DNA from 3 places in the Chryseobacterium sp. PCH239 genome. Region 1 is predicted to be linked to each of the others. Evidence: riboswitches for the same ligand, from Rfam matches in the RefSeq annotation. Region 1 holds a riboswitch; each other region holds the start of a gene.
What was found. Region 1 has a riboswitch for S-adenosylmethionine ahead of KBP46_RS13080 (TonB-dependent receptor). Riboswitches for the same ligand answer to the same signal wherever they lie in the genome.
Positions count from the first base shown of each region.

Region 1 (4,626 bases):
CAGGTTCCAATTATGAACCTTGAAATTCCTACTGAATTGCCAAACGTTTCTACAGGTATTCTAGATCCTAGAGATACTTATGAGAGCGCTTCAGAATGGGAAGAAAAAGCAAAAGATCTTGCTTCAAGATATATCAAGAACTTTGAGCAGTATTGTGATACTGAAGAAGGTAAAAAATTAGTAGCTTCAGGACCTCAATTGCAGGAACAAACTATCTAATAGTTACCAATCAACATACAAAAAGCCTCATCAGTGATGAGGCTTTTTTTTTATTCATATTTTTTACAGTTTTCAATCAGCTCGTTCTGTTCATCCAGTTTTAGAACGGTTGATTTGATTGATTCTTCAGTGAGGTATTTTATAATCATAAAGTGTTTTGAAGAAAAGTAAGACTCTTTGTCCAATATTTTATCTAAATACTGAGGGGTAGTGAAGGTCATCCAATATTTTGTTTTGTCGGAAAATTCAATGGTTACTTCTATAGCATCAGATTTAATATTTTCAATTTCATCATCAATATGAATAGAAGTTATTTCCGGTTCATTGTTTAAACTAAAATAAAAATCAGAATACCACCTCAGTCTTCCTTCGTCATTCCAGATTCTTATATTTTCCGCATTTTTTTCTTCAACGATATAGTTTTTTCTTTTCGTCAATTGCCCGGAATATATTCCAATGTCTTTGCAATAAACCTTATCTTTTATCTTCATAAATTACTCTGATACTTATCCATAATTATCTGTAGAAATCTGTGCAATTCATGGGAAAAGGATAAGTAACAAAATTACTTCAAGCTTAATAAAGCCAGCCTATATCCATCCATTCCAAAGCCTGATAAAACGGCATCTGTATTGGCTGCCGTTACAGATTTCTGTCGGAATTCCTCTCTTTTATAAATGTTACTGATATGTACTTCTACTTTTGGCTTGCGAATGTTTTTCAAGCAATCAGCAATAGCATAAGAATAATGAGTAAAAGCTCCGGGGTTAATTACTAAGGCATCAAAATCATCCTCCTGAAGTCTGTTGATAAGTTCTCCTTCAATATTAGACTGGTAATATTTTAATTCATGGGTCTGGAACTCGGATCTTAAATTTTCCAAATAGCTTTCCATAGAAACATTTCCATAGATTTCCGGTTCTCTTGTGCCTAACAGATTGAGGTTAGGGCCGTTGATGATCAAAACTTTCATACCATAAAATTAAAAACTTTTTTCAATTAAAGATTAAAAATTTCTGGACAGATTTAATTTGTTGTATTGAATTATTGATAATGATATTTGTCATGTTTAAGAAAGTGGTAAAGCTTGTAACTCTTTACTGTGATGGATTTTATTAAAAAATTACGTTAATTTTTGAAAATTTATCATGAAAAATAAATAAGTCTACTTGTTTTGTAGACTAAAAGTTTTTAGCTTTGCAACCATATTTCGATCGGCTTATAAAGAAAGATGGAGGGAACTGACCCTGTGAAGTCTTGACAACCTACCCGTGGGGCAAGGTGTTACGTTCAGCCTTTTAAGGAAAAATAAGCATTTGGTTTATCGTATTTATCGATGCCCTTTGCTGGTTTTTCTGCAAAGGGCTAAATTTTAATATATGATAAATAAAATTGATTATGATTAGCAAAAATTTATTCAATTCTAAAGCCTGGATACCTCCGGTTGCCGCTTTTTTTCTGGGAGTAACCAGTGTAAGTGCACAGAATTCCAGACCGAAAAAAGATAGCCTTCATGAAAAGGAGATTGATGAAGTAGTAGTGGTGGCTTACGGAAAAGCTAAAAGAAACAGCTATACCGGCTCTGTAGCTACCATTTCAAGTGATAAGATTAATAACAGACCTGTAACCAATATCACCAAAGCATTGGAAGGGCAGGTTGCAGGGATTCAGACCACCAGTGCGTCAGGACAGCCAGGTGCGGTTTCTACCATCAGAATCAGAGGTATTGGTTCCATCAGTGCTTCCAGTGATCCTTTATACGTAGTGGACGGAATTCCTTTTGATGGAAACCTGAACTCCATCAGCCCAAGCGATATTGAATCTATAAGTGTTTTGAAAGACGCTACAGCAAGTGCTTTGTATGGTTCAAGAGGAGCAAACGGGATTATTATCATCACTACAAAATCAGGAAAAAAAGGAGAAGCCAGAGTTAATTTTAATATCAGCCAGGGATTCTCAGGAAGAGCTGTCAAAGATTATGAACAGGTAAACACAGATCAATACTTTCAATTATATTGGGAAGCATTAAGAAACGGATATCAATCCGGCAAAGTTTCCTCTCAGCAGGCTGCTCAGATGGCAACGGATAATCTTGTTTCTACCCTTGGAATTAATCCATATGGAACTGCTTATCCAAAACCGGTGGGAACAGATGGAAAACTATTGCCTGGTGCATCGCCACTCTGGAATGACGATTGGAGAGATGTTTTACAGAGAGTGGCATCAAGAAACCAGATGGATCTTGATATCAGCGGAGGTAGTGATAAAAGTAATTACTTCTTTTCACTAGGGTATCTGGATGATAAAGGGATGGCGATTGAATCCGGTTTTAAAAGATATAATACCAGATTAAAAATCAATTCGGAAGTGAAGAAATGGTTAAATGTTGGAGTCAACTTAAGCTATACCAACAGTATTCAGCAGGCACCAACTTCTTCAGATTCCAAGGCGAGCAATATCATCAATGCCGCAAGGTTTATTCCTTCTTTCTATCCTTATTATGAAAGAAATGCTGACGGAACTTACGTTTTAGATGCTGACGGAAATCCGATTTATGATTTTGGAAAGTACAGGCCCACAAATGCACTTCAAAATCAGAATGCGGCTGCAACTTTACCATTAGACAAAAACGAAAATAAAGAAGATAACTTTTCAGGAAAAGGATTCATGGAATTCACTTTCCTGCCGGAACTGAAATTCAAAACAAGCTTCTCAGTTGATTTGGTGAATTATAACGGTCATTATTATTCAAATCCATTACTTGGGCAAGGAGCGGAAATTGGAGGTTCAGTGACGAAAACCAATACCAGAACACTATCTTATACAACCAGTAATATCCTTACGTACGATAAAAAGTTTGGAAAGCATCACGTTAATGCACTGGCAGGACACGAATTCTACAAATACGATTATCAGACGATTTCAGGAACAAGAAGTCAGTTTTCACTGCCTTATTACTATGAGCCGGATGCTGCTTCTCTGCTGGGAAGTTTCAGTGGAAACAGTAATAAATTAAGCTTATTGAGTTTCCTTGGAAAAGTAGAGTATGACTACAATAATACTTACTTTTTATCTGCATCGGGAAGAGCAGACAGCTCTTCGAGATTTGAAAAAGATAACAGATGGGGGAGATTCTGGTCAGTAGGAGGTTCATGGAAAATATCCAATGAGGAATTTATTAAAAGCCTGAATGTATTCAATCAATTGACATTGCGTGCCAGCTATGGAGGACAAGGAAATGATAAATTACTTAGACCTAACGGACAACCGCTTTATTATGCTTATCAGGAGCTGTACAGATTTATCAGCCTTGGCGGAGAACCGGGTACAACTCTTGAAAAGACTTCCACTAATAATGTGAAATGGGAAACCAACCTTAATTTAAACGTAGGATTGGAATTCGCTATTTTGAATAACAGAGTTAAAGGGAATATCGAATACTTCAAAAGAAAAAGCCAGGATCTTCTGTTTAATATGCCGGTGGCACCATCGTTGGGTATCAGTGATTATCCTGCCAATATCGGAACCATTCAGAATACAGGATTTGAATTTTCACTATTCACAACCCCTGTTAAAACTGAGGATTTCCAATGGAATGTTGATGTTAACCTAAGCACTTTAAACAACAAAGTAACCAAATTACCGGGAGGTTCTCTTGTGGTGGGAACAAAGTTATTAACGGTAGGAGGTTCTGTATATGATTTCTTTATTCCGGAATGGGTGGGTGTAGATCCAGGCAATGGAAAGCCATTGTGGAAAACAGTTTCTACCGATGCTAGTGGAAATTCAGTGGAAGGAACTACTTCGGAATACTCAAAAGCAACAAAACTATTACAAGGTTCCGCATTGCCGAAACTGACAGGAGGAATCAGTACAAGCATTACCTATAAGAATTTTGACTTTTCAGGATTACTGACATTCAAAATCGGGGGTAAAATTTTAGATACAGATTATACTTCCATCATGCATAACGGAAGTGCGGGAGGACGTGCGTGGAGTTCTGAAATACTGAACAGATGGACACCGGATAATCCATATACAGATGTTCCCGCATTGAGCACAACAACGAATAACTGGACTTCAACGTCTTCAAGATTCCTGTATTCAGGTACTTATGCAAGACTTAAAAATGTAAGCTTGGGATATACACTTCCTGAGGATTATTTTGAGAAAATAGGATTGAAAAAATTCAGAATTTATATTCAGGCAGAAAACCTTCTGACCTTCTATAAACATAAAGGAATGGATCCTGAGCAGGCTTTGGACGGAACCACGTATTACAGATATCCTGCCATGAGAACCATCACTTTTGGTCTTCAGGCAACTCTTTAACCTTTTAAAATTGAAACAATGAAAAAATTAAAATACATATCATTTGTACTTATCGGATTTTTGTCGTTGGCAAGC
Region 1 is NZ_CP073027.1:2,811,552-2,816,177, reverse strand. Features, by position in the region: gene pckA (phosphoenolpyruvate carboxykinase (ATP)) at 1-219, shown strand, start outside; gene KBP46_RS13090 (hypothetical protein) at 270-710, opposite strand; gene KBP46_RS13085 (type II 3-dehydroquinate dehydratase) at 785-1,192, opposite strand; SAM riboswitch class I at 1,436-1,534, shown strand; gene KBP46_RS13080 (TonB-dependent receptor) at 1,618-4,551, shown strand; gene KBP46_RS13075 (RagB/SusD family nutrient uptake outer membrane protein) at 4,570-4,626, shown strand, end outside.

Region 2 (4,626 bases), 170 kb from region 1:
GCTCCCATAATCACGATTGGATTTTCTCCATAGCTTTCTGTGTAGATTTCAAAGATGGAGTCTGAACCTTTCAGTTGTCCCAATGCTGAAGTTGCAGGAACAGAAACCAGTTTTACATCCAGTTCACCTTTATCTTTCTGTAAATCTCCGTGCAGATCACCTACATATCTCAATACATGTCCCGGTTCCTGGTTTTCTTTTATTTTCTGGTATTCTTCGTCAAGCTCCTCTAGTCTTGAAAGGAATTCTGATTTTGAAACTTCAAGTAAATTTTCAGGAACCAGATTTTGAATGCTGATATCATCAAATTCATTGATTAAGTCTAATTCTCTTGCCAGAATCAATAATTTTCTTGCCACATCATTTCCTGAAAGGTCTTCTCTTGGATCCGGTTCGGTGTATCCTTTTTCCAAAGCTTCATTGATGATGGTTGAAAATTTATCACCTCTTAAAGAAAAATTGTTGAAAACATAGCTCAGTGTTCCTGAGAATACCCCTTTGATTCTTGTGATATTTTCTCCTGAAAGGTGTAATAACTTGATGGTGTCAATTAACGGTAAACCAGCTCCTACATTGGTTTCATACAAATACCGTCTGTTGTTTTATTCAACGTATATCTTAGTTTTCTGTATTCTTCAATCGGAAGGGTATTGAAAATTTTGTTGGAAGAAACCAGATCAAACCCGTTTTCTGCCAAAGCGTGATAGTTTTTAACAAAATCCTTGCTTGCCGTGTTATCCACAACAATCAGGTTCTCCAGTTGATTTTCATTAGAGAAATTAATTAACTCTTCAACATTAGATGGATGCTCTGCTGTTAAAACCTCATCATTCCAATGGGCATCAAATCCTTTTTTGTTGAAGGCAATTTTCTTTGAATTGGCTACCGCAACGACTTTAAGGTCTATTTTTTTGCGTTTTTTAATCTCTTCTGCAGATTCAAGTACTTGTTCTATCAAGGTTTTCCCTACGTTTCCATGGCCAATAATGGCCAGATGAACGGTCTTTGGCTTTTTGAAAATTTCAGATTCTATGATGTTTCTTGTTTTTTCATCCTGTGAAGACGTCACTACGATATTGACTCTGTTTTCTCCTGCTACCTGGTTCAAAAGCAATGGAAAAACATTGTTTCTGGCAAGTTCTGCAAAAACTTTATTGAAATCTTCTGCAACAAAACCAATCACAGAAACATTATTGATACTATATATTTGGGAAACTTTTCCTGACTTTCTTTCTGCTTCGAATTCATCAATAAGACAAGCCACTGCTTTCTCTGCATCATTTTCATGCACCAGAATAGAAATTCCGTTCTCTACAGCCTGCTGAGAGATTACGCCTACACTGATACGCGCTAAAGTAAGCGCTTTAAAAATTCGTCCGTCAATACCGATTTCTCCCAGGAAATCTTCTCCTTCAAATTTGACGATTGATCTGTTCTTCAAAAATTTTATTTCGTTAGCATTTTTCATTACTTCTATAAAATGTTTTTAATGATATTATTTAATTGTTGATATTCCATTAGGAAGGCATCATGGCCGTGTATAGATTGGATCTCGTGATAAGACACATCCTTATTTTTCTCTTTTAAGTTTTCAAAGCACATTCGGATTTCAGAAGCCGGGAAGAATAAGTCTGTATCTACGGAGATCATGTGCATTCGTGCCTGTATGTTCTCCAGTGCTGTATCAGCAGCATTTATATTCATCAAGAGATGATTCATCAGTTTGTAACTCTTTAAACTAAACCTTTCGTTTAGTGCGTTACCATGATAAACCAGCCAGTCTTCTGATTCCAGGCGTTGTTTGGCCTGGTTATATTGGTTTTGAAATCTGTCATTGAGCGACTGCGGTGTTCTGTAGCACAACATGGCATGAATTCTCGCTTTCTGTAATGGTTCTTCTTTATCATTTAATAAAAATTTCTGAACCAGACACTGTGCATGAAGCCAGTCGTGTGTTCTGTAATCACAGGCTATGGGAATAAATATTTCTGCAAGATCCGGCTGCTTGGAAAGCATTTCCCAGGCAATCCCTCCTCCCAGAGAGCCTCCTATAATGGCATATAAGTTTTTGATATGTAGCGCTTCAAGTCCTTTCAAAAATATCGCTGCGATATCTGAAGGAGTAAAGTCTTCATAATCTTCAATTAAAAAATCGTCATATCCGTTTCCTGGTATGTTGAAGCACAGAACGGTATATTGATCAGTATCAACAATCTGATTTTTTCCCACCAGCTGTTTCCACCAGCCTTTTTCTCCGGATACGTTTGAATTTCCGGTAAGAGCATGGTTGATTAAGATAACTGGGGCTGTAAACAGATCTTTCCCAAAGAGCTGATAGCTCAACGGGATATGGTATTCCTTTTGGGAATAAGTTTGATACGTAAGATTAATATAGTTTAGTTCTGTTTTCAATTCTATTAAATTTTAATACAATTGAAAATGCCACAGGAAATGGCTGAAAAGAACTTCAGTGAGTTATCTGTCCAAAATACTTTGGTAGAACGTAGCACCTTCTTTGCTTGCGCAAAGGGTTGCTAAGGTTTCATAGGGTCTAATCCCTCAACCTTTCTTGATAACATTTTCAATATTTGAATGAACGAATGGTGCAAAGGTAGTTCTTTTCTTTTAATTTCAAAAAAAATTATTTTAATATTTAAAAAAGCCCTTAAATACAAGTATTCCAAGAGTATATTAATAATTATTCAGATGAAAAAAATTGGAATTACTTCTCAAAAAAACTAACTTCGTATGGAAAAGTGATGAGATATGACCGCCGAAAAAGATAGATTACAAGATACCAAATGGAAAAACTGGGGACCTTATGTAAGCAACCGGCAGTGGGGAAATGTACGTGAAGATTATAGCCCGAACGGGAATGCCTGGAATTTTACCAACCATAATAATGCAGAAAGCTATGCCTACCGATGGGGAGAAGAAGGTATTGCCGGAATTTCTGATATAAAGCAGCTTTTGTGTTTTGCTTTTTCATTCTGGAACAAGAAAGACAAAATGGTAAAGGAACGATTCTTTGGGTTGAGCAATCCTCAGGGAAATCATGGGGAAGACATCAAAGAAATCTTTTATTATCTGGATAATACACCTACTCATAGCTATATGAAAATGGTGTATAAATATCCGATCAATGAATTTCCTTACGATGACCTTGTTGCAGAAAACGGAAGACGCAGTAAAAAGGAACCGGAATATGAAATTTTCGATACCGGAATTTTCGATAATGATGAATATTTGATATTTTCATTGAATATTGCAAGGCTGATCACAATGATATTCTTGCCAGAGTAACGGTCTGTAACCGAAGCCAGCATGAAGCACCTATTGTGGTGGCACCTACAGCATGGTTCAGAAATAACTGGAAATGGGGATACAACACCTATAAGGCAGAGCTTAATGCTTCTCATGACGGAAGTATCAATATTGGACACGACAGTATCTCCATTAAAAAACTTTATTCCCGAAATACCAATGCACAAAGCGTATTTTGTGATAATGAAACCAACAATTCTAAGCTTTATGGAGCTCCTGCAGGTGAAAACACTTATTTCAAAGACGGAATCAATAATTATATTATCCATCAAACGAATACGATAAATCCCGCAAAGAAAGGGACAAAAGCTTCTTTTCTGATTGATGAGCTTATTGGTGCCGGAGAATCCAAAGTTTTTGAATTCAGATTATGCCCGGCTGAAGCTGATGAGCCTTTTGAAAAGTTTGATGAAATATTCAATACGCGACAGGCTGAAGCTGAAGAATTTTACAAAGAAATTCAGAATGATACCGTTAATGAAGATGAAAGAAATGTTCAGAGACAGGCTTTTGCAGGACTTCTCTGGAATAAGCAGTTCTATCATTACAATATTGGAAAATGGCTGAAAGGTGATCCCAACTTTGAAGCCCCAAGAAATTTCAACGAATATGTAAGAAATACGGAATGGAATCATCTCCATAATAAGGATATTATTTCTATGCCCGATAAATGGGAGTATCCATGGTATGCCACATGGGATCTGGCATTTCACTGTGTTCCGTTTTCCATCATTGATGCGGAATTTGCCAAGGGACAACTTTTGCTCCTTACTAAGGAATGGTACATGCATCCTAATGGACAGCTTCCAGCCTATGAATGGAATATGAGTGACGTGAACCCGCCGGTACACGCCTGGTCATGCTTCCGTGTTTTCAAAATTGATGAAAAAGCTAACGGAAAACCGGATTTATTATTTTTAGAGAAAGTTTTCCAGAAACTGCTTCTTAATTTCACCTGGTGGGTGAACCGAAAGGATAAAAACGGAAAAAATATCTTTGGTGGAGGGTTTCTTGGTCTCGATAATATCGGAGCTTTTGACCGGAATATGGAACTAAAGGACGGGCAGCATCTTGAACAGGCAGACGGAACCAGCTGGATGGCCATGTATGCATTGAATATGATGCGTATTGCAATGGAGCTTGCCCAGTATTATCAGGTATATGAAGATATGGCCATCAAGTTTTTTGAGCATTATCTTTATATCGCTGAAGCTATGGAAAACCTGGGCGAAGGAACGAAAGGACTTTGGAACGAAGAAGACGGATTCTTCTATGATGTCCTACAGCTAGGAAATGGAGACA
Region 2 is NZ_CP073027.1:2,644,085-2,648,710, forward strand. Features, by position in the region: gene KBP46_RS23740 (hypothetical protein) at 1-587, opposite strand, end outside; gene KBP46_RS23745 (ACT domain-containing protein) at 569-1,468, opposite strand; gene KBP46_RS12235 (alpha/beta fold hydrolase) at 1,474-2,412, opposite strand; SAM riboswitch class I at 2,473-2,579, opposite strand; partial or broken gene KBP46_RS12240 (glucosidase) at 2,767-4,626, shown strand, end outside.
Region 2: linked by a shared signal. The riboswitch ahead of KBP46_RS12235 (alpha/beta fold hydrolase) and the one ahead of KBP46_RS13080 (TonB-dependent receptor) in region 1 are both predicted to bind S-adenosylmethionine.

Region 3 (4,626 bases), 700 kb from region 1:
ACGGTGAATGATACCTATTTAATGAAAAAAGACACCACAAATCCCGATCTGTACTGGATTGAACTCAATGGAATCACTCCTCAGCAACTTTATACCTTCCAATACAGAACAAACGATTTGAGAAAAGTAGCAGATCCTTATTCCCCACAAATTTTATCTTCTTACGATGACCCGTGGATTTCGGCTTCTACCTACCCGAACTTACCAGCATTTCCTGCCGGGCAGGGTTTTGAAGTGTCAACATTTAAAACAGGCCAGACCGCTTATAATTGGCAGGTTTCCAATTTTCAAAGACCTGCGAAACAGGATCTTATAGTCTATGAATTATTACTGAGAGACTTTACTCAAGAAAAAAACTGGCAGTCATTGATTGATAAAATCTCGTATTTAAAGAATTTAAAGATCAATGCTATAGAACTGCTTCCCATCATGGAATTTGACGGAAATCTTTCCTGGGGATACAATACTTCTTTCCATTATGCATTAGACAAAGCCTATGGAACTCCGGAAAAATTCAAAGAATTTGTAGATTTATGTCATCAGAACGGAATTGCAGTCATTCTGGATGTAGCGTTTAATCATGCTACAGGACGCTCTCCTTTAGTTAGACTTTGGAATATTGATCCTGATGGTGACGGCTATGGTGATGTTGCACCGAACAATCCTTACTTTAACCAGGTACCGAAACATTCATACAATGTCTTCAATGATTTTAACCATACAAGTCTTTCAACGCAATATTATGTTGAAAGATGTCTTCAGCAATGGCTGACTGAATATCACATAGACGGATTCCGTTGGGATTTAACCAAAGGATTTACGCAAAGCTGTTCTGAAAATGATGAAGCCTGTACCAATGCCTACCAGCAGGACAGAGTGGATATCATGAAAAATTATGCTGATAAACAATGGGCCATTGATCCCAATTCTTATATGATCTTCGAACACCTGGGAACTGATGCAGAAGAACAGCAATGGGCAAATTACAGAATAGCAGAAGGAAAAGGCGTTATGCTTTGGAATAAACAGACAGATCCTTACAATCAGAATACGATGGGCTATCAGGAAAACAGCAACTACGACCGTATGAATCACAGTCTTCACGGATTCACCAATATGAGTGCCGTAGGTTATGGAGAAAGCCATGATGAAGAGAGGCTGATGTTTAAAAACCTTACCTATGGTGCTATAAACGGAGGTTACAATGTGAAAGACCTGAATACCGCTCTTGAAAGAATGAAAACTTTCGGGGCCACGTTCTTTACTATCCCTGGTCCGAAAATGATCTGGCAGTTTGGAGAATTAGGTTATGAATTCAGCATCAACAGATGTGCGAATGGTACCATCGACAGCGGATGTAGAACCGATGAAAAACCTGTAGCATTCACTTTAGGATATGATACCAATGCGAACCGAAAAGCAGTCTATGATACATGGGCTAAAATCATCAACATCAGAAACAGTCATCAGGTTTTTAAATCTAAAACTTACAGTATAGAATCCAATAACCTTACGAATGATCCTACTGGTCTTATCACAAGAATTTATGTGTATGATGCAGCTATTACAACAGGAATAAAGAATGTTGTCGTATTGGCCAATTACACGACTTCCGCACAGAATGTAGTGCCTTATTTCCCTTACACTGGTCAATGGCAGAATTTAATGGATAACAGTATTTCGAATATAGTTTCCACAACGGCTCCGATCACTTTACAGCCCGGAGAATTCAGAATCTTTGGAAATTATGCAGGTGCGTTGTCTACTGTAGATACCAATGCGGTCAACAAATTATCTCTTCAGATTGCGGATAATCCGGTTCGCAACGGAATCGCTCACCTCGTTTTCAATAAAGCAAAAAAAGGTGAAATTTCAATTTTTGATATGACCGGTAAAAAACTGGATACTTTCAAACTGGATAAAGAGAGCGGAACTTACGATGCGAAGGTTGATTATCCAGCAGGCACGTATCTTGTGCAGTTGAAATCAGATACAGGAATAGCCATTCAAAAGATGATTATTGAATAAAATAAATTATAAAATAAAAAAGGCAAATTTGCGGATCAGCAGATTTGCCTTTTTTTGTAAGTTCAGAAAAATAGTCTACTTTTGCAGTAGATTTATCAAGAAAGGTGGAGGGATTTGGCCCGGTGAAACCTTAGCAACCTACACGATTCCAGAAGTGTAAAGGTGCTAATTCCAACCCTTTGGGGGAGATAAGTGAAGTCAATATTCTATATAAATTCCATTTCTTGAAGTCTTGTGTATCTGCGGAAAGATCCGTCAGATTCGTATTATTAATTGGCAAGAATAAAAATGAAAAAATTAAGCACAGCTGTATTATTGCTTGGAGCAATTCTGGTCGCGGCTCAGGAAAGTGAGGAAAAAGGAAATCAGATCGAAGATATCATCATCGTCGGAAACCGTAATGTCAAAAGAACAAAGCTGGAGACACCGGTTCCTGTAGATGTAATTAATATCGACAAAATCCAGAGAAGTTCTCCCCAAATGACTGCTCAGGATCTCCTGAATTATGTGATTCCATCGTTTAATGCAGTGAGACAGTCTGCTTCTGATGGTACCGAACATATTGACCCTGTTACTTTAAGAGGTATGGGACCCGATCAGGTTTTGGTGTTACTTAACGGAAAGAGAAGACATTCTACTTCTTTGGTAAATTATCAGAATACCGTGGGAAATGGTTCTGTAGGAACAGATTTGAGTACCGTTCCCGTAATTGCAATTGATAGAATAGAAGTGTTAAGAGACGGAGCAGCTGCGCAATATGGTTCTGATGCCATTGCAGGAGTGATCAACATAATTCTTAAGAAAAATACAGGAGCTTCAGCAAGCCTTACCTATGGATTAACCGGAAGAAATGATGGTGATACTTACCAGGCAGGAGTTAACTATGGAACCTCATTAGGAAAGAAAGAAGGCTATATTAATCTTTCATTACAGCTAAGTCACAGAGGAAAAACCACTAGAACGCAAAATCACGACCTGGATATTTTCGGGGATAATTTTGCCTATGAATTTGCTGGTGATGCTGAAGCCGTAAAAGCTGCCAGAGCTGCAGATGATGCAGAAATTGTAAAAAGAGGATTAACACGTGATGATTTTAATTTTCAGATCGGAGATGCCCAGATCAGACAGGGACAGCTGTTTTTCAACTCAGAATATCCTTTTAATGATCATTTTAAACTCTATTCTTTCGGAGGTTTCAGTATTAAAGAAGGAGAAGGGTTTGGTTTCAGAAGACTGCCGAGCGAAAAGTCTAATGTAGTTTCATCCATTTATCCGAACGGATTTCAGGCTACTCTGGCCTCTCAGGTATATGACGTTTCTTATGCTGTAGGTGCGAAATATAATGTTAACGACTGGCTATTTGACCTTAGTAACACCTTTGGAAGCAATACTTTCAATTATAATGTAAACAATACGAATAATGCTTCTCTGGGTGCAAAATCACCCACAAGTTTTTATGCAGGCGCCCATAGTTTTCTGCAGAATACCATTAATCTTGATGTTTCTAAAAATATAAACCGTTTCAATATCGCATTTGGGGGAGAATTCAGATTTGAACAATACCAGATTAAAGCGGGTGACGAAGCATCCTATACCCAATATGACATCAATGGAAATGTAGCCACTGAAGGATCAACAGTGCTTGGTGCAGGCGGATCTCAATCCTTCATCGGATTCTCTCCCAACAATGCCTTGAAGAAAGACAGACATTCCACGGCAGTATATGCAGATGTTTCCTATGATTTGGATAAAAAACTCAACATTGACGCTGCTGCCAGATTTGAAAATTATTCAGATTTCGGAAATACCTTGAATGGAAAACTCGCTGTACGATATGAGTTTGTAAAAAACTATGCGGTAAGAGCCGCTGTTGGGACAGGATTCAGAGCACCATCATTGCAACAACAGTATTTTAATAATTCCTATGCAGATATTTCTACTTCGGGTTCTAAGATTGTTACCAAAGGAATATTCAGCAACGATAGCGAAGCCGCTAAAATTCTTGGATTTGATAAACTCAAACAGGAAACTTCTGTCAATGCAAGTGCTGGATTTACGCTGAAACCTTTAAACAACTTGACAATTACTATAGATGGATACTGGATCAAAGTAAAGGATAGAGTTGTGATCACCAGCAATATAACAGATAAAAGACTGGATCAGTTTAAGGTAGAAAGCGGAAGATTCTTCGCCAATGCCATTGATACAGAAACGAAAGGAGTAGATGTAGTGGTTTCCTATGACTGGATTCTTGGGAATGGAAAATTAAATTTGAATCTTGCCGGAAACTATACGGAAACAAAAATCACAGATTTTCATTTTCCTGAAAACTTAGGAACGCCTCAGGATCAGTTTTTTGGTCCCGATCAGATCAATATCATTGAAACCCTGTCTCCAAAAACAAAAGCTTCATTAGGATTAAATTATGGAATAGGAAAATTCAGTTTTCTCGTAAGAAATACCTATTTTGGTAAGGTAATAAGAGATGGTTATCCGTTTGGAGACGTGCAGGAATTCTCCCCAAAAGTTGTGACAGACATCAGCGTTGGGTATGATATTACTAAAAGTATCAATTTTACAGTAGGAGCCAACAATATA
Region 3 is NZ_CP073027.1:3,510,917-3,515,542, forward strand. Features, by position in the region: gene KBP46_RS16270 (alpha-amylase family glycosyl hydrolase) at 1-2,028, shown strand, start outside; SAM riboswitch class I at 2,118-2,223, shown strand; gene KBP46_RS16275 (TonB-dependent siderophore receptor) at 2,317-4,626, shown strand, end outside.
Region 3: linked by a shared signal. The riboswitch ahead of KBP46_RS16275 (TonB-dependent siderophore receptor) and the one ahead of KBP46_RS13080 (TonB-dependent receptor) in region 1 are both predicted to bind S-adenosylmethionine.